One region of the Photorhabdus laumondii genome, then DNA from elsewhere that is predicted to be linked to it. Evidence: predicted binding sites of a transcription regulator. Region 1 holds the regulator's gene; the other holds the start of a gene.
What was found. The regulator sigma-54, encoded in region 1, starts transcription at its own class of promoters, with help from an activator protein. The targets are predictions, from matches to a motif close to GTTGGCACANNTTTCGCTNT.
Positions count from the first base shown of each region.

Region 2: the regulator sigma-54 is predicted to act here: its motif matches at 2,105-2,124, upstream of glnK (P-II family nitrogen regulator).

Region 1 is NZ_CP024901.1:4,720,596-4,730,482, forward strand. Features, by position in the region: gene mlaB (lipid asymmetry maintenance protein MlaB) at 353-646, opposite strand; gene mlaC (phospholipid-binding protein MlaC) at 648-1,277, opposite strand; gene mlaD (outer membrane lipid asymmetry maintenance protein MlaD) at 1,311-1,817, opposite strand; gene mlaE (lipid asymmetry maintenance ABC transporter permease subunit MlaE) at 1,822-2,604, opposite strand; gene mlaF (phospholipid ABC transporter ATP-binding protein MlaF) at 2,615-3,418, opposite strand; gene PluTT01m_RS20750 (calcium/sodium antiporter) at 3,647-4,621, shown strand; gene kdsD (arabinose-5-phosphate isomerase KdsD) at 4,646-5,614, shown strand; gene kdsC (3-deoxy-manno-octulosonate-8-phosphatase KdsC) at 5,632-6,195, shown strand; gene lptC (LPS export ABC transporter periplasmic protein LptC) at 6,216-6,794, shown strand; gene lptA (lipopolysaccharide ABC transporter substrate-binding protein LptA) at 6,775-7,308, shown strand; gene lptB (LPS export ABC transporter ATP-binding protein) at 7,315-8,040, shown strand; gene rpoN (RNA polymerase factor sigma-54) at 8,068-9,510, shown strand; gene hpf (ribosome hibernation promoting factor) at 9,534-9,821, shown strand.
Region 2 is NZ_CP024901.1:4,528,086-4,537,972, forward strand. Features, by position in the region: gene tesB (acyl-CoA thioesterase II) at 1-346, shown strand, start outside; gene amtB (ammonium transporter AmtB) at 419-1,702, opposite strand; gene glnK (P-II family nitrogen regulator) at 1,725-2,063, opposite strand; gene PluTT01m_RS19850 (SmdB family multidrug efflux ABC transporter permease/ATP-binding protein) at 2,244-4,028, opposite strand; gene PluTT01m_RS19855 (SmdA family multidrug ABC transporter permease/ATP-binding protein) at 4,021-5,790, opposite strand; gene PluTT01m_RS19860 (Lrp/AsnC family transcriptional regulator) at 5,877-6,338, opposite strand; gene PluTT01m_RS19865 (PLP-dependent cysteine synthase family protein) at 6,466-7,518, shown strand; gene queC (7-cyano-7-deazaguanine synthase QueC) at 7,551-8,249, shown strand; gene PluTT01m_RS19875 (acyl-CoA thioesterase) at 8,278-8,685, opposite strand; gene PluTT01m_RS19880 (ComEA family DNA-binding protein) at 8,839-9,213, opposite strand; gene ppiD (peptidylprolyl isomerase) at 9,364-9,887, opposite strand, start outside.

The DNA of each region.
Region 1 (9,887 bases):
TTGGCTGCACTCACTCACCCCGGTCACATAGTTCTCTATGCTCCCGGGGATTCGCTCCCTTGCCGCCGCGATGCATCTTGAAATCCATAGGGTATGTAGTTAGAAATAAATAATAGACAGCCATCTATCCTAATAGAATCCTGCTTATTCTTAAACTATGAAAACGCCCTTGTAACATCTCTGCTTACAAGGGCGCTGATTATACCCGTTATCTTTCAAGTTGCCTCTTTGTTGGCTGCGCTCGCTCACCCCGGTCACATCGTTATCTATACTCCCGGGGATTCTCTCCCTTACCGTCGCGATCCATCTTGAAATCCATAGGATATATACAGGTAATTAATGAGATTATCGGTTAGCTATCAATGATAATTTCTTGCAAATCATAGAGCGTAATCAGGGTATTAAGCCGTTCATCAATGCCAGAAAAGCGCAATTTATCCCCTCTCATTTGCATATGATGTTTGAAACGGACTAAAAGAGCTAACCCGGTAGAATCCACATATTCAAGTTGTGACACATTGATGTCATTGATCTCGACCAATAATTTCTCTTTTTGCTGCCAGAGAGGAAGCAAACTATTACGATCTAAAGTGCCCTTGAGAATCAATGTTTGCCCTGTTTTTTCCCAGATCAGACTCTCACCCATCTTATTTTTTCTCTTCCAATGTGATTGGCTGACGAGCGCTGATTTCAAGCTGCTTAGTTAAGCCATCAATACCTTGCTGACGCAAGATAGAGGCCCATTCACTCTGTTTAGTCGTAATCATACTGACGCCCTCTGCAATCATATCGAATGCCTGCCATTGACCCGTTTTGCTGTTTTTGCGCCATTGGAAATCAAGACGGACAGGAGGGCGACCATTCGGATCGATAATAGTGACACGAATAGCAATAACATTGCTGTCCCCTAACGGCTTTTCCGGGTCAATCTGGTAAGTTTGATTATGATACATTGCCAAAGCCTGCCCATATGCCTGCTCAAGATAAGATTCAAATGCAGCAAAATAAATCTTGCGCTGCTCTGGAGTCGTATCTTTATAGTATTTCCCCAGAACCAATGCCCCTGCGTATTTGATATGGACATAAGGCAGTAGCTCCTCTTTCACCACTTTACGCAGATAATCTGGATTTTGACGAATTTGTGATTGGCTGTTTTTCAAACGAGTAAAAGTCTTTTCCGCCGCATCCTGCATTAACTTATAAGGATTTGTTTGATCAACCGCGCTCGCTAATGGCGCAATAACCAGCAGCACCACCATTAATAATCTCTTCAACATAATTGGTTCCTCTTAATGATATTCAGTTGCTGGCTAGGGTGTCGGCGTGTGCTCTGCCCCACTTTGGACATTATCACCACTCTTATACAAGAACTGGCCGATGAGATCCTCAAGTACCATCGCTGATTTGGTATCCTGTACGCGGTCACCCTCTTTCAGAATACGGGTGTCCATATCGGGATCTTCAAACCCGATATTCAGGGCAATATATTGTTCACCTAATAGGCCAGAAGTACGGATGGAAAGAGAACTGGTATCAGGGATACGGTCATATTGCTTCATAATATCCAGTGCCACTTGCGGCGTATAAGTTTTTTCATCAAGAGAGATACTTGCAACACGGCCAATCACCACCCCCCCAATTTTTACCGGTGAACGCACTTTCAGACCACCAATATTGTCAAAAGTTGCGTATAAACGGTAAGTTGGCTGGTTGCCTACCGATTTAATGTCTGCCACTTTTAGGCATAAAAAGACGATTGCAGCCAGTGCAATCAAGACAAAAAATCCAACCCAAATTTCACTTTTCTTGCTTTGCATTGGCTTAGTTCCCAAACATGAGTGCTGTCAGCACAAAATCCAAACCTAAAACCGCTAACGACGCATGAACCACCGTTCTGGTCGTTGCTCGGCTTATCCCTTCCGAAGTCGGGATCGCGTCATAACCATTGAATAGAGCAATCCAGGTCACAGTAATGGCGAAAACGACACTTTTAATAAAACAATTAAGCAAATCTTTCTGCCACTCGATAGCAGACTGCATTGAAGACCAGAAGAAGCCACTGTCAATCCCCTTCCAATCAACACCAACCATCGCACCGCCCCAAATACCTACCGCCACAAAAATCAAGGATAATAGCGGCATACTGATAAACCCGGCCCAGAAACGGGGCGCGATCACACGCCGTAATGGATCTACCGCCATCATCTCCAGGCTGGAAATTTGCTCCGTGGCTTTCATCAAGCCGATCTCTGCGGTCAGCGCTGATCCTGCTCGACCAGCAAACAACAGTGCCGTGACCACCGGCCCCAATTCACGCAACAGAGATATCGCCACCATCATACCAAGACTGGCTTCTGCGCTGTATGTTGTCAGGATCAGATACCCCTGTAGGCCAAGCACCATGCCAATAAACAGCCCTGAAACGATAATAATCAATAATGACCGAACACCCACGCTGTAAAGCTGCTGTCGGAGTAACGGCCATTGTCTGGCGGGTTCTGGCTTGCCAATTATCGCGCGGAAAAGCATAAAACCTGCACGGCCAAAAGAGGCAAACACCTCAATGGCCCGTCGGCCAAGTGCCGCCAGCGCCTGTGTTAACATTAACATCCCATTATCCTAATAACTCAGTTTTGTAATCCCCAGCCGGGAAACGGAAAGGTACCGGCCCGTCAGCAATACCATCCAAAAATTGCCGTACTCGCCTATCAGGATTAGAGTGCAACTGTTGAGCTGTACCCTCAGCAATAACCTGTTGTTCAGCGATAATATAAGCGTAATCTGCAATGCTCAGAACTTCCGGTACATCGTGGGAAACCACCACACAGGTCACGCCAAGTGCCTTATTCAGCTCATCAATCAACTTCACTAAAACCCCCATCGTAATCGGGTCCTGACCAACAAAAGGCTCATCAAACATAATTAGTTCAGGATCAAGTGCAATGGCACGTGCCAAAGCTGCACGCCTAGCCATACCACCGGAAAGTTCAGAAGGCATCAAATTAGCAGCACCACGTAACCCTACGGCCTCTAATTTCATCATTACCGTGGTCTGTATAATTTCTTCAGGCAGATTCGTATGCTCACGCAGCGGAAAAGCAACGTTCTCAAACACACTGAGATCAGTGAATAATGCCCCAGATTGAAACAGCATGCTCATCTTCTTGCGAGCAGCATACAAGTGAGAACGGGATAAAGCAGGAATATTGTCGCCATCAAACCAGATCTCCCCTCGTTCAGGACGTAACTGACCGCCAATTAATCGTAATAGTGTCGTTTTCCCTATCCCAGAAGGCCCCATAATTGCTGTGACTTTTCCTCTAGGCACAATTAGATTAATATCAGCAAAAATCAAACGGTTACCACGGGAAAAATACATACCACGGACCTCGATGAGATTTGCTGTCTGTTGATTCATTATTGATAGCCCTTAACGGTTAATAAATTGGCTTTAATATTTGGTTCATATATTAATCATATATACTACAAAAAAACGGGAAAATTTTCGCTATTAATGTGATGACAAATTTTACTTTTCTATCCACCGCCGTCAGAATATACCCCATCTAACTGGGCAGACAATTTTTGTTTAGAAAATCAACCAGCGTTGACATCAATTCGGAATATACCTTACAAGGGACGCTTCATGCTTCTGACCTTTTTACTTCTAATTACCGGGTTGATTTTACTGGTATATGGTTCCGATAGACTAGTATATGGCGCTGCAATTTTTGCCCGTACTCTGGGACTGCCGCCATTTATTATTGGTATTACCATTGTTGGCATTGGAACGTCTCTACCCGAATTAATGGTTTCAGTTACTGCAATGCTAGATAGTCAACCTGATATGGCTGTGGGTAATGTTATTGGCTCCAACATTACCAATCTGCTACTAATAACCGGTGCTGCTGCATTTATTCGCCCAATGGAAGTAAAATCAGATATCCTGCGGCAGGAACTGCTGTTGATGCTACTGCTCACCGTCTTCTGTGGTTATTTGATGAGTGATCACTATCTCAGCCGGATGGATGGGTTGGTATTACTCGCTTCCGCCATAGTGTATATCTTACTGATGATAAAAATGGTTGCTCTACCGCGCCGCGCCGAAGCGGATATTTATACGCAAGAACAGGCTGCCGAATTACCGGTCGAAGGCAATAAACACATTGCCCTACTTTGGATTCTATTAGGGTTACTTATTTTACCTATGGCAACTCGTATGGTTATTGATAATGCAACTGTTATTGCCCGCATTTATGGCATCAGTGAATTAGTTATCGGGCTTACCGTACTTGCGGTCGGTACCAGCTTGCCAGAATTAGCAACCTCTATTGCCGCAGCATTCAAAGGCGAAGATGATATTGCATTCGGGAATATTATAGGTTCGAATATATTCAATATATCAATTGTTTTGGGCCTTCCCGCATTACTCTCACCAGCAGCCATTTCACCTGAATCTTTCCATCGTGACTTTTGGGTAATGATGGTAGCCAGCATAATATTTACTGCATTTTGTCTGGGTCGTAAACACCGATTAAACCGATTTAAAGGTGTCCTGTTATTAAGCTGCTTTATCGCTTATTTTATCGTACTGTTTATTTCCAATTACAGCATTGAATAAACACAGAATGAGTAGGAAAAAGAAATGCCTAAGATTGATTTTCAGCAAGCGGGTAAAAAAGTATTACACATAGAACGTGATGGATTAACAGAACTTGAACAACATATAAACGGAGATTTTGACCGTACCTGTGAACTGATGTTCAACTGCGAAGGTAAAGTGATTGTCATGGGGATGGGCAAATCCGGCCATATCGGGTGTAAAATTGCTGCCACTTTCGCCAGCACCGGTACACCATCCTTTTTCGTTCATCCGGGAGAAGCCAGCCACGGCGACCTCGGCATGATCACACCTAAAGACATTGTTTTAGCCATCTCAAATTCGGGTGAATCCAGTGAAATTTTGTCGCTGATTCCCGCATTAAAACGCCAAAAAATCCCGCTTATCTGCATGACTAACAATTGCAACAGTAGTATGGGAAAAGCCGCCGATATCCATCTGTGTATCAAAGTCCCACAGGAGGCCTGTCCGCTAGGTTTGGCTCCTACAACCAGTACTACTGCAACACTGGTTATGGGCGATGCTTTAGCGGTTGCATTGCTCCAGGCACGCGGCTTTACTGCTGAAGATTTCGCACTATCACATCCAGGCGGCACTCTTGGGCGCAAACTTCTGCTACTGGTGAGTGATTTGATGAGTACAGGCGATGATATTCCAAAGGTTAATCGTAACGCCACCTTACGCGAAGCGCTGCTCGAAATCACCCGGCAAAAACTGGGTATGACCGTCATTTGCGATGAAAATAGGTATATTGATGGTATTTTTACTGACGGTGACTTACGGCGAGTATTTGATATGGGCGTCGATTTGTACAATGTCAAAATTTCAGATGTTATGACAACGGGCGGTATCCGCATCAAACCGCATGCCCTTGCAGTTGATGCATTGAACTTAATGCAGTCACACCATATCACGTCCTTATTAGTTGCAGAGGACAATAAATTGCTTGGTGTATTACATATGCATGACCTGCTACAAGCGGGTGTGGTGTAACCGGAGAAAACGCCTTAATGAGCCAATTAGTTTATTTGGACACCTGTTATGGTCCAGTTGATAAAGACGTTATTGAAAAAGCCCGTAAAATCCGCTTGCTGATTTGCGATGTTGACGGTGTTATGTCCGATGGCCGGATCTATATGGGCAATAACGGTGAAGAATTAAAAACATTTAATGTTCGAGATGGTTACGGAATTCGCTGCTTAATTACTTCAGGAATCGAAGTCGCTATTATTACCGGTCGTAAAGCAAAATTGCTGGAAGATCGAGCAAACACCTTAGGTATTACACATCTTTACCAAGGACAAAGTGATAAGGTTTTGGCGTACCAAAAATTGTTAGATACACTGGGATTAAGACCAGAACAGGTTGCTTACATCGGCGATGATCTGATTGACTGGCCGGTCATGGAACAAGTGGGGTTATCTGTCGCTGTGGCAGATGCACATCCATTGCTCTTACCAAAAGCGCATTATGTCACCCAAATTGCAGGGGGGCACGGCGCGGTAAGGGAACTTTGTGATTTGGTGCTTTTTGCTCAGAATAAGCTGGAAGAAGCCAAAGGATTATCAATATAGTAGGTTGAAGTGAAACGAGAATGGATAGAATCAAATCCTGGTTGGTGATAACTCTGGTATTAATCATCCTGGCGTTAATTGGCTGGAACTTGTCTGATTCAGATGAGATTAAATCATCTTCTGCCACAGATAACAGTCAGCCAACCTATCAAAGTCAGGAAGCTATAACTTTTGTTTATGACCCTACGGGGAAACTGACGTATAAACTGGTCGCTGATGACGTCCAAAACTATGCAGAGTCAAAACTTACTTGGTTTACTAAACCGGTATTAATTACTTATGACTCAAATGCCATTGCTACATGGACAGTTCGTGCTAACAAAGCCAAACTAACTAATGACAAAATGCTCTATCTTTACGGAGACGTACAGGTTGACAGTCTAACTAATACGTCACAATTACAACGTATTACTACAGAGAACGCTATCATCAACCTGACCACTCAGGATGTTTCATCTGACGATCAGGTCACACTGATTGGTGTCGGGCTAAAATCCGTCGGTATGAAAATGCGTGGCAACCTGAGAAACAAAACCGCTGAACTGATTGAAAAGGTTAACACCTACTATGAAATCCAACATGAAAAACAGAATCCGTAATGCTTTTATTGCCAGTGCTATCTTTGTAGTCAGTCTTCCCGCTATGGCACTGAAAGATGACACACAGAAACCCATTTCTATCGATTCTGCTAAACAAGCCCTTGACATGACAGGGAACACTGCCACATTTACAGAAGATGTGATCGTCAAACAGGGTTCTATCGATATCCGCGCTGACAAAGTTGTTGTGACTCGCCCAGATGGCGATTCTAAGAAAATGGTTATTGAAGCATTTGGCAATCCGGTAACCTTCTATCAATTACAGGACAATGGCAAACCAATCAAGGGCCGCGGTGCCAAAATGCGTTACGAAATGGATAAAGAGCTGGTTACACTCACTGGCAATGCCTATTTAGAACAGTTAGACAGCAATATAAAAGGCGACCGTATCACCTATCTAGTCCCAACTCAGCAGATGGAAGCGTTTAGTGACAAAGGTAAACGAGTGACCACCGTCCTACTACCTTCTCAATTACAAGAAGAAGGCCCAGGGGCTAACAACAAGAGTAAATAACGATATATGGCAATACTAAACGCAGAAAACCTGGCAAAAGCTTACAAAGGCCGTAAGGTCGTTGAAAATGTCAGCCTAAACGTGAACTCCGGCGAAATTGTCGGCCTGCTTGGTCCGAACGGTGCAGGGAAAACGACGACTTTCTATATGGTCGTCGGTATCGTTTCACGGGATACCGGGACAATTACCATTGATAATGAAGATATTAGCCTACTGCCACTTCACGAACGGGCACGCCGTGGTATTGGTTATTTGCCTCAGGAAGCTTCTATTTTCCGCCGGCTAAGCGTATTCGACAACCTGATGGCTGTATTGGAGATCCGCCAGGATCTGACTCAAGAACAGCGGAAAGAACGTGCCGAAGAGCTGATGGAAGAGTTCCATATCAGCCACCTACGTGACAATCTTGGTCAATCACTTTCCGGAGGTGAACGTCGCCGCGTAGAGATTGCCAGAGCGCTGGCAGCTAATCCGAAATTTATTTTGCTGGATGAGCCTTTCGCCGGCGTAGATCCTATCTCAGTCATCGATATCAAGAAAATCATTCAGCATTTGAGAGATTATGGACTAGGGGTCCTTATCACAGACCACAATGTCCGTGAAACATTGGATGTATGCGAACGTGCTTATATTGTCAGCCAAGGGCATCTGATTGCTCACGGCACACCTAATGATATTCTTAATAATGAACAGGTGAAGCGCGTTTATTTAGGCGAAGGTTTCCGGCTCTAATTCGGCCAGGAGAATTGATTTAACGCTATGAAGCAAAGTTTGCAACTCAGGCTTAGTCAGCAACTGGCTATGACACCACAGCTCCAACAAGCTATTCGTTTGTTGCAACTTTCTACGCTTGAACTCCAACAGGAAATACAACAAGCGTTAGAAATGAATCCTTTGCTTGAACAGGATGAAGAACATCAGGAAATTGGCAATCAGGAACTTCCCGATAACGAAACGGAAGCTATGGATACGCTTGATGCCTTGCAACAAAAGGATATGCCAGATGAGTTACCCCTGGATGTCAGTTGGGATGAAATTTACACCGCTGGCACACCTTCCGGGACACGCAATGACTATAACGACGACGGCGAACTGCCACTTTACCAAGGTGAAACCGTTCAAACCCTGCAAGACTATTTGATGTGGCAGGCAAAGTTGACCCCTTTCACGGAAATAGATGCGGCGATTGCGACATCAATCATTGATGCCGTAGATGACACTGGCTATCTCACTGTACCACTAGAAGATATCCTTGCCAGCCTCGGCGACAACCAACTCACTCTGGCAGAAGTGGAAACTGTGCTCAAGCAGATACAGCATTTCGATCCTATCGGTGTCGCCGCTCGTGATCTAAAAGATTGTCTACTCGTCCAGCTATCAATGTTTCCGCCAGAAACACCTTACCTGAAAGAGGCAAAACTGATCGTTTGCAACCATTTGGAGCTATTAGGTCATTGGGATTTCCGCAATTTAATCCGTCTGAGCCACTTGACAGAAGATACTCTGAAAGAGGCCATAAGTTTAATCCAGTCACTTGCACCAAAGCCTGGCCTGGCAATAAACACTGGCGAATCAGAATATGTCATCCCCGATGTACTGGTTCGAAAAGAAAGTGAACACTGGCAAGTAGAATTGAATACAGATAGTATCCCCCGTTTACACATTAATCAGCATTATGCAGAGCTTGGGCAACATACGCGCAATGAAAGTGACAGTCAGTTTATCCGCAATAACCTACAAGAGGCCAAGTGGCTTATCAAAAGCCTGGAAAGCCGAAATGATACTCTGCTGAAAGTTGCGCGTTGTATTGTAGAACAGCAACAGGAATTTTTTGAACATGGTGAAGAATATATGAAACCGATGGTCTTGGCAGACATTGCTTTCCAGGTTGATATGCATGAATCCACCATTTCCAGGGTGACTACCCAGAAATTCCTGCACAGCCCACGTGGTATTTTTGAATTGAAGTATTTTTTCTCCAGCCATGTCAATACAGAAAGTGGAGGCGAAGCCTCTTCAACTGCAATACGGGCTTTGGTGAAAAAACTGGTAGCAGCGGAGAACTCCGCCAAACCATTAAGTGACAGCAAACTGACGAGCATGCTAGCCGATCAAGGCATCATGGTTGCCCGACGAACTGTCGCAAAATATCGAGAGTCGTTATCCATTCCGCCATCAAACCAACGTAGGCGTCTGGTTTGAAATGAACAGAGAAGGAAGACAATATGCAACTCAAAATAACCGGCCACAATATTGAAATTACTGATGCATTACGCGACATTATCACTGCAAAATGCAGCAAACTGGATCAATATTTCGACAGGATCAACCTGACTCAGGTAATCCTCCGAGTGGAAAAGGTACAACAAATCGCCGAAGCTACTGTACACATTAACGGAGGTGAGTTGCACGCATCATCAGAACATGAAGATATGTATGCAGCAATTGATGGACTGGTCGATAAACTGGCGCGTCAATTAACCAAGCATAAAGACAAACTGAAACATCATTAACAGTTATTTAACAAAAAATGTAGTAACAACAGCAGAGTATTGCTGTAAAACAGTGCGCAAATACAG
Region 2 (9,887 bases), 190 kb from region 1:
AGAAGAACCTATACGCTATGTTTGGTTCCGCAGTAACGGCAATATGCCTGATAATCCTTTTATTCATCAATATCTGCTTGGCTATGCCTCCGATTTTAACTTTCTGCCAACAGCATTACAGCCACATGGTGTCGGGTTCCTTGAGAAAAATATTCAGATAGCAACAATTGACCATTCTATGTGGTTCCACCGCCCGTTTAGACTAGATGACTGGCTGCTATATGCTGTAGATAGTCCCTCAGCTTCCGGTGCCCGTGGTTTTGTTCGGGGACAGATTTATAATCGTGAAGGGATACTTGTTGCTTCCACTGTACAGGAAGGTCTGATTAGGAAACGCAATAGATAAATGAGTAAGGCAGCAAACTAAGAAACCAACATTACATTTTATGGCCTTATTGCTGCCCTTTTATATTACAACTTAATTATAAGCACTCTCTCCGTGAGAATTAATGTCCAACCCTTCCCTTTCAATTTCAACCGTAACCCGCAGCCCTACCAACAGATCTGCTATTTTAAAAGCAATAAAGGCAACAACGACTGACCAAATCACACAAACCAGTATACTAAAAGCCTGAATACCAACTTGTCCCAACATGGTTATACCCTCTGCATAACCGATCCCTCCCAAAGATTTAGCCGTAAAAACCCCTGTTAGAAGGCAACCTACGATCCCACATACGCCGTGTATGCCGAATACATCACACACATCGTCAACACGTAACCACCGTTTTAAGGCCACCACCCCCCAAAGTCCGGTAAAACCCGCAATCAGGCCAATGATTAATGCACCACCAACACCAACCATTCCTGCCGCAGGTGTAATACCAACCAGCCCAGCAATACAGCCTGAACATGCCCCTAAAAGAGACGGTTTATTACGGAAAAGCCACTCTGCAAAAACCCATGACAGGATAGCGGCGGCAGTCGCCACAATGGTATTTAAAAATGCCAAAGCAGCTATCTCATTAGCAGCACTAGCAGAACCAGCATTAAAACCAAACCAACCAATATAGAGCACAGTAGTGCCCGTGAAGACCATCGGCAAGTTATGCGGTTTAAATGCTTCTTTCCCAAAGCCAGTACGTTTTCCCAGTAAGTAAGCACCAACCAATCCAGCTACAGCAGCATTAATATGAACAACCGTACCACCAGCAAAATCCAATGCTCCATCTTGTGAAAGCACACCTCCCCCCCAAACCATGTGCGCCATAGGCAAGTAAGAAAATGTCAGCCACAACACAGTAAAAACTAACAAAGCCGGAAAGCGAATACGCTCCCCTAACGCGCCAATAATCAAAGCAACAGTGATACAAGCGAAAGAGCCCTGAAATGCCACATGAATTAGCTGATAAAAATTGCCACTTAAGTCAGTGAATGCCAAATTCTTTAGCATCACTTGACTAAAACCACCGAAAAAACCATTCCCTGGCTCAAAAGCCAGGCTATAACCATAAATCACCCACAACACACATACTAAAGCAAAGCTCACCATGACCTGAGCCATTAGCGATAAAACGTTTTTACTCCGTAGCAATCCACCATAAAACAGAGCAATTCCCGGAATGGTCATAAACAGAACAAGCACTGTACAAATCATCATAAAAGCATTATCCGCTTTATCAACAACGCCTTCCGCAGCCTGAGATAATGATGGTACACAACTGGCCACAACACTGGCAGCCACTGAGAATTGCCTTTTCATATCTATCTTCTCTATCAGTGAGTTACAGTGCCGCATCGTTAGTTTCTCCTGTTCTAATACGAATAGCCTGTTGTAATTCAATGACAAAGATTTTACCGTCGCCAACTTTTCCAGTAAAAGCTGATTGCTGAATAGCATGAATGACCTCCTCAACCAATTCATCTGCTACAGCAATATCTATCTTTATTTTAGGTAAAAAATTGACACTATATTCAGCTCCACGATACAGCTCCGCATGTCCTCTCTGACGCCCAAATCCTTTTACCTCTGTTATGGTCAACCCCTGAACACCAAGACCAGAAAGAACTTCCCGAATATCCTCCAATTTGAATGGTTTTATAATTGTCGTAATGAGCTTCATATATCCCCCTTCCATCCTGCTATTATGTTTTCAATAAGGAAATAGCAAAGGGTGTGCCAGAAATTAAAAACATATAAAAATCAAAGAATAATGAAGAGAGTAAAAATTATGGAGAATTAAGAAGGGAGGAGAGCAGCGAATATACTCTCCCGTGAGTGCACCGAATTAGTGCAAGCTTGATTAAATTAACACCTCTTTCTCAGAGATTGTGCCACATTCATTTAATGTCTCACCTACTTGTTGCAACTGATACATCTGATAATAACGTCCACGACTCACAAATAATTGTTGATGGCATCCCTGTTCAACAACTGCACCACGATGCAGCACCAGAATAGTATCAGCCTCCACAATGGTAGACAGACGATGAGCAATCACGATCAATGTTGTTTGTTGACGAATCAATCTCAAAGCCTGTTGTACCGCCTGTTCCGTACCAGAATCAATATTTGCAGTCGCTTCATCAAGGATCAAAATTTGTGGCGTTTGCACTAACACTCTCGCCATAGCAAGCAATTGTTTTTGACCGGCTGACAACGTATTACCCTGCTCTCCCAAGATAGTATGAAGTCCATCAGGCAATGTACGTACTAACTCAGCTAATTGAACCGTTTCCAGTACTTGCCAAACCTTCTCTTCTGAAATATTCCGACCAAGCGTAATATTGTCAAAGAAAGAGTCCGCAAGAACAACCGGGTCCTGCTGAACTATTGCCACACCATTGCGTAATACCGAATGAGACAGAGATGATACAGGCCTGCCATCGAGATAAATTTCCCCTTTCTGCCACGGGTAATATCCCATCAGCAAATTTGCCAGCGTACTTTTACCACTACCAGTATGACCAACCAAAGCAACAAAACCATGAGCCGGAACCTGTAAGTTAATATCTTGCAAAACTATTTTTCCATGCCGGTAGGAAAAACTGACATTTTCTATATCAATTCGACCACTGGATAGTGGCTGACCATCCATACCATAACCTTGTTGAGGGCTATCCATTAATTCAAATATTCTCTCGCCAGAAACGACAGCTTGTTGCAAAATCGATTGCTGAGATGTCAGCTCAATAAGAGGTTCATTCAACCGCCCCAAATAATTAATAAAAGCATACAATACCCCGATACCAATCGCCCCTGGCCCACTAATTCCAAACAACACGATAAGACCGCACAGTACCATAGCAGATAGCAAACTCAATAATGGGCGTAACAAAAGCCCATCTAATCTCAACGCTTGCATTCTCGCCTGATAATGGGCCCGATTGGTTAACAACATACGTTCACCAAAACGCGCCTGCTGCCGGAACTGCTGAATAACACTCATTCCATTAATGACTTCATTAAACTCATCATTAATATCAGCCAAATAACTACGTACCCGGCGGACAATGGGTGTACTAAAATGCTGATATATTGCCATAACAATCAATACGACAGGAAAAATAAGAATTGCAATCAATGCCATACGCCATTCCAACATAAACATAGCAATCAGCATCGTACCAATCAATGCCATGCTGCGAAATACCGATGGAACTACATTAACATAAAGATCTTTAATGACTTCGGTGTCATTCGTTACACGGGAAATCAACTGCCCTACCGGTTGATTATCAAAAGCACTCAGAGGCTGGCGCAATGCTGCATTCATCACATCAGTACGAAGCTGCTGAACCACATCAACTGACACTTGATTGAACAATAAAGCCTGAAAATAGTGTAACGCCGCCGTAATCAGTTGCAGAACAATAAAAGTTATAGCTAGCCCGATAACCACTCTAGTAGGCATATTACCCGTTGCAACCATATTATCGATAAAATAACTAATGAGAACCGGACCACTGACTTCCGCAATTGCAGCCCCCCATAACATGAGTACAGCCAGCCCCAACGGCTTACGATAATTTTTTCCATAAACCAACAGACGCTTCAGAGACGGCCACAATTGACGAACTTTAGTCATCTTTATCCCCTTCTGCTGTTTCCTCGCCATCCAATTCTGCTTCAAGTTGCTGATAATAATACATATCACGATACCATCCCGGCTGCTCTGCCAGTTGCGGATGCCGTCCCTGATGTATAACAGAACCTTGCTGCATCACCAGGATATTATCCGCTTCAGTTAATGCAGACAGACGGTGGGCACTAATGATAACCGTCCGTTGTTGCCTCCACTGACTGAGGTTTTGTAGGATATTGTATTCAGTTTGCCCATCAACCGCAGATAAAGCGTCATCCAGAATCAAAATCTCGGCATCTAAAAGTAATGCCCTCGCAATGGAAATACGCTGCTTTTGCCCACCAGAAAGCATTACCCCACGCTCGCCTACTTCTGTCTGATACCCCTCAGGTAAACGAAGAATATCTTCATGAACATTGGCAAGACGGGCAACTTCTTCAATCTGTTCCTGTGTTGCATCAGGACGTCCCAAAGCGATATTCCTGGCAACAGTATCTGAAAATAAAAAGGGGGTTTGATTGACAACAGCAAATCGTGCTCGCCATTCATCTAACCTGATATCTGCAATTTTGAGCGATTGGAAAAGAATTTCTCCATCAGTCACATCAAACTGTCTCTGTATCAGCGCAAGTAATGTGCTCTTACCTGAACCAGTTGAACCACAGATCCCTAATAACTGTCCAGGTAATAACTGGAAATTAATTTGACTAAGAACAGTTTTGTTACTTTGCGGATAATTAAACGCTTTGATATTCACATCCAGAATACCGCGCTCAGGCAATAAATTGCCAATACCATCCTTAATGACCGGAGGCTCCTGCAACAAGCTACGGATACGACTATAAGCGGCACTTCCCCGTTCAACGATATTAAACATCCATGCCAATGCCAACATTGGCCAAATCATCAAGCCAAGGTACATCACAAAACTAGTGAGCTCACCGAGTGTTAAAACACCATTTAACACCATCCAACCACCACCACCGATAGCCAGTAAATTTGACATACCGATAGCAATAAAAATTGTCGGATCAAATCGCGCATCCACCCTAGCAACATACATATTCTTACGACCAGCTTCCACGGCAACTTGTTCAAACTGATTTGATTGCAGATCTTCAAGGCCAAACGCCTTAATCATACGAATACTGGTCAGACTTTCTTGAGCCTGGTTATTCAGAGCAGAAAATGCGCCTTGTGCAGATTTGAAGCGACGATGAAGTTGATCACCATATCGTTTAATAATGATTGCCATAATCGGCATAGGTAACAAAGACAGTAAAGTTAATTGCCAACTAATTTGTATGCTCATCATAATTAGCACTGCACAGCCCATAACTAGCGAATCAACTAACGTAAGCACACCTTCACCCGCAGCAAACACTACACGATCCACATCATTAGTAGCGCGAGCCATTAAATCCCCTGTGCGGTGACGCAAATAAAATTCAGGGCTTTGTCGGCTAAGTTGCTGGTAAAAATTATTCCGCAATTTAACGGCTAATTGATATGACGCCCCAAACAACCATAAACGCCATATATAACGCAAGATATAGACAATCAATGCGATAACCAGTATAACTCCCGCCCACACCATCAATTGGTAAAATGACATAGACGCAGTGCTGATCCCATCAACGATTACACCCACCAGATATGGAGGAATGAGTAGTAGAATAGAGATAATAATAAGCAGAGTTACTGCCCCAAGATAGCGACGCCACTCGCTACGGAAGTACCAACTTAATTGAGAAAACAATCTCACACGTGTATATCCCGAAATGAAATAGATAGTAGAAATGTTGAACGACACTCAGAATAATTGAATTAACGCAATAGATTAATAATTGGTTAATCTGGTATCGGCAATGCTGTAGTGTATTTGATTTTTTCCATTGCAAAACTCGATGTCACATCAATCAACCCCGGAACACCATTAACCATACGCTTGTAGAAAAGATCATAACTTTTCATATCCACAACTTCTACGTGCATTAAATAATCACATTCACCAGCCATACGATAAAAAGCTAGGACTTCTGGCATTTGCTTTATAAATGCAACAAATTGCTCATACCAATCACTGCTATGCTGCTGAGTTCTGATCATAACAATCACTGTCAGCCCTAATCCTAATTTTTCGCTATCAAGCAAAGCAACTTTACCAACGATATAGCCTTCATCTTCAAGTCGTTTTAACCGTTTCCAACAAGGAGTAGAGGTAAGATTAACAGCTTCCGCCAATGCATTCAGAGACAGACTACAATCTTTCTGTAGTAACTTAAGCAACTTGCGGTCTGTTTTATCCAACATAGCTACCTCTTATAGAAAAATTTTCCATAAAGAAACCACATATTAAGAAAAATAACAATCTATTTCTCCCAGTATCAAGTTAATCTACCCGCTGCCAATTATTTTTAAATTATAGAGTTAATAATTAATGTCACACAGTTGGACCACCAAGGCAATCAGAGAGATTCAAGCAGACCATCAACGCAGCTCTGATACTCATCTTATCCGCCTTAATTTGCCAGTTTTTCCAGGTATCCATTTATATCTAAAAGATGAAAGCACCCATCCAACCGGCAGTTTGAAACATAGGCTTGCTCGTTCTTTATTCCTTTACGCGCTGAGTAATAGTTGGATAAAGGAAGGTACCCCGGTTATTGAATCCTCATCGGGTAGCACTGCTGTATCCGAAGCCTATTTTGCCCGCCTGCTTGGGCTACCTTTTATTGCTGTTATGCCCTCATACACTGCGAAACGTAAAATTCAGGAAATTGAATTTTATGGTGGTAAATGCCATTTTGTTAACCATTCAGCACAAATATATGACGAATCAGAACGACTAGCGAAAGAACTAAATGGTCATTATATGGATCAATTTACTTACGCCGAACGAGCAACAGACTGGCGAGGTAACAACAATATTGCTGAAAGTATTTTTCGCCAGATGCAAATGGAACCATTTCCTGAACCAGATTATATCGTTATGAGCGCTGGTACTGGGGGAACCTCTGCAACTTTAGGACGCTATATCCGTTACCAAGGGCATAACACTAAACTAATTGTTGTCGATCCAGAAAACTCTATATTTTATGACTATTACCGTCAAAATTGCTGTGATATTCGTGGCAATTATAGCAGCAAGATTGAGGGTATTGGCCGCCCTCGAGCAGAGCCTTCTTTTATTCCCTCAGTCATTGATGACATGATCCAAATACCCGATTGCGCCAGCATTGCAACAATTTACTGGTTGGAAAAATTACTAGGCAGAAAAGTTGGCGCATCTACGGGGACTAATGTCTGGGGAGCGCTTCTGCTTGCTAACCAAATGCATGAGCGTGGAGAGCAAGGTGCAATAGTAACTTTACTGTGCGACAGTGGTGAACGTTATCTCGATACTTATTACAATCCAGATTGGGTAAAAAATAACATCGGCGATATCTCTCCTTATCTCAAACAACTACCCAATTTCCGTAGTTATAAGTAACATAACCATTTTATTCCAATGAGGATGTTACAATGAGACGAGCTGTTGTTGTATTCAGTGGGGGACAAGATTCCACTACCTGCCTGATTCAGGCAATTAATCAATATGACGAAGTACATTGTGTCACTTTTGATTATGGCCAGCGCCATCGTGCCGAAATTGATGTTGCACGTAATGTCAGCCATTTTCTTGGTGTTGTTGCACATAAAGTACTGGATGTCACATTACTTAATGAACTGGCTCTCAGCAGTCTGACTCGTGATAACATCCCTGTCCCCGACCACAGTGAAAGCGAAAAAAGTGCCATACCCAGTACATTTGTCCCTGGCCGCAATATTTTGTTCCTGACACTGGCTGCTATATATGCTTATCAAGTTGAAGCCGAAGCAGTTATTACTGGCGTATGCGAAACTGATTTCTCCGGTTACCCTGATTGCCGTGATGAATTTGTCAAGGCATTGAACAAAGCTGTAAGCCTTGGCATTGCCCGTGATATCCGTTTTGAAACTCCATTGATGTGGCTCAACAAAGCGGAAACTTGGGCATTGTCCGACTACTACCAGCACTTAGACTTTGTTCGTAGTCAGACACTAACTTGCTACAACGGCATTCAAGGTAATGGATGTGGTACATGTGCAGCTTGTCATCTCAGAGCTAACGGATTAGAACAATATCTGAATGCTCCGGAGAAAATAATGACTGAAATGAAAGCAAAAACACATCTAGTTTAATCCAAATGGCAATGAGAGCCTTTCCCTCTCATTGCCCTGTTTTCACCAAAGCCCCCATTATTTCACGTAATTCACCTTCAATAGATAATGCTCTTTGTGTCTTTCTATCAATCCAGACAAACGTAGTCTTAGCATCTGCAATGAGTTGATTATTCCTTCTACGTATGATTTCCTGAGAAAATACACCACTTCTGTTCCTCAGTTCCGTCAATCGGCAATCCACTTCCAATTCATCGCCAAGAACTGCTGAACTACGATAATTAATATTAATGTTGACCACTGCAAACCCAACATTGTTTCTCTGTATCCATTCCACTACAGAATGCTTATGCAACCATTCCCACCGAGCACTTTCCAGAAATTCTAAATAGCGAGCATTGTTCACATGTTGAAACAAATCTATATGATAACCATGAACTTTTATAATTGAACTCATAATATTGCCTTATGTTAAAGTCACTCGTCTGACTAGGTTGATTTCACAATAGCAAAACAAAAAATTCACACTAATTAAAGTGATTTATTTGCAACCTTGATCACAACATCCCCATTCACAAAAAAATCATGAATGAGGATGATAGATAATATACTAGTAACTCAACTTACTTCTATTTCGTTCAATAAAAACTGGCCCGATTCCCTGAACCTCCTGCAATTGTTCCACCGCAGTAAACGCACCATGTTTTTCTCGATATTCAACAATTCCTTGTGCTTTTTTTACCCCAATACCATTTAATGCTCTTGCTAACTCTTCAGCACTTGCAGTATTAATATTCACCTTTCCCTTTTCTTCTACTTTCAAAGCGTCCTGTTGCTGTAATTGCTTTTCTGGTGAAGAATGGCTGGTAGTACTGGCTGCTTTAGCGACTTTATCTTTTACTTGCTCGGCGGCAATCGCGAATTGCCCTCCACACGCATAAAGCAAGCCAGCGAGCAAAACAGATAAAATTCCCGATTTTTTCATATTAATTCCTCCATGTTTTATGAACGGAAAAAAGATTGCCACAGATAAATTTGAGCACAATGGACAAAGATCAGATATGCGAAAGGCCGCGAAAGCGGCCTTTGTTGACAAGATAATTACAAAGATATTTGCGATATTCTCCGCAAATTTTTATTCGGTATGCCCTAACTTAATTTTGGCTTTTTCACGCAAACTAATCAGTAAAGACTCCAGCATAGCGTTACCCATTTCACTCTGATAGCCATCAGTCATGCTTTTAATTTGTTCTTCGGATACAACACCTGGAGTAACTTTATCCAGTTGGATCAACACAACGTCATCCAAACTATTTTTCGTCAAACCATATTCTGCCTTACCTTCTTTTGGCAGTGGTAAAGCGAATACTGCACCAACTAACACATTATCCTGAGATGTACGCTGAATAACCTGAGATTCACCAAATTGAATACCTGCATCTTTCAAGGCTTGCTCACCTTTACCTTCTTTTAAGGCGGTCAGTAATTTCTCACTTTCGACTTGAAGCTGTTTTTCAGCTTTCTGGCGTTTAACCAGTTCAGTAACCTGATCTTTAACTTTCTCGAAAGGCTGTACTGTTTCTGGCTTATAATTATCTACACGCAGAACAAATGCACGATCACCTTCAACGGAGATAACATCAGAATTAGTTCCTGTTG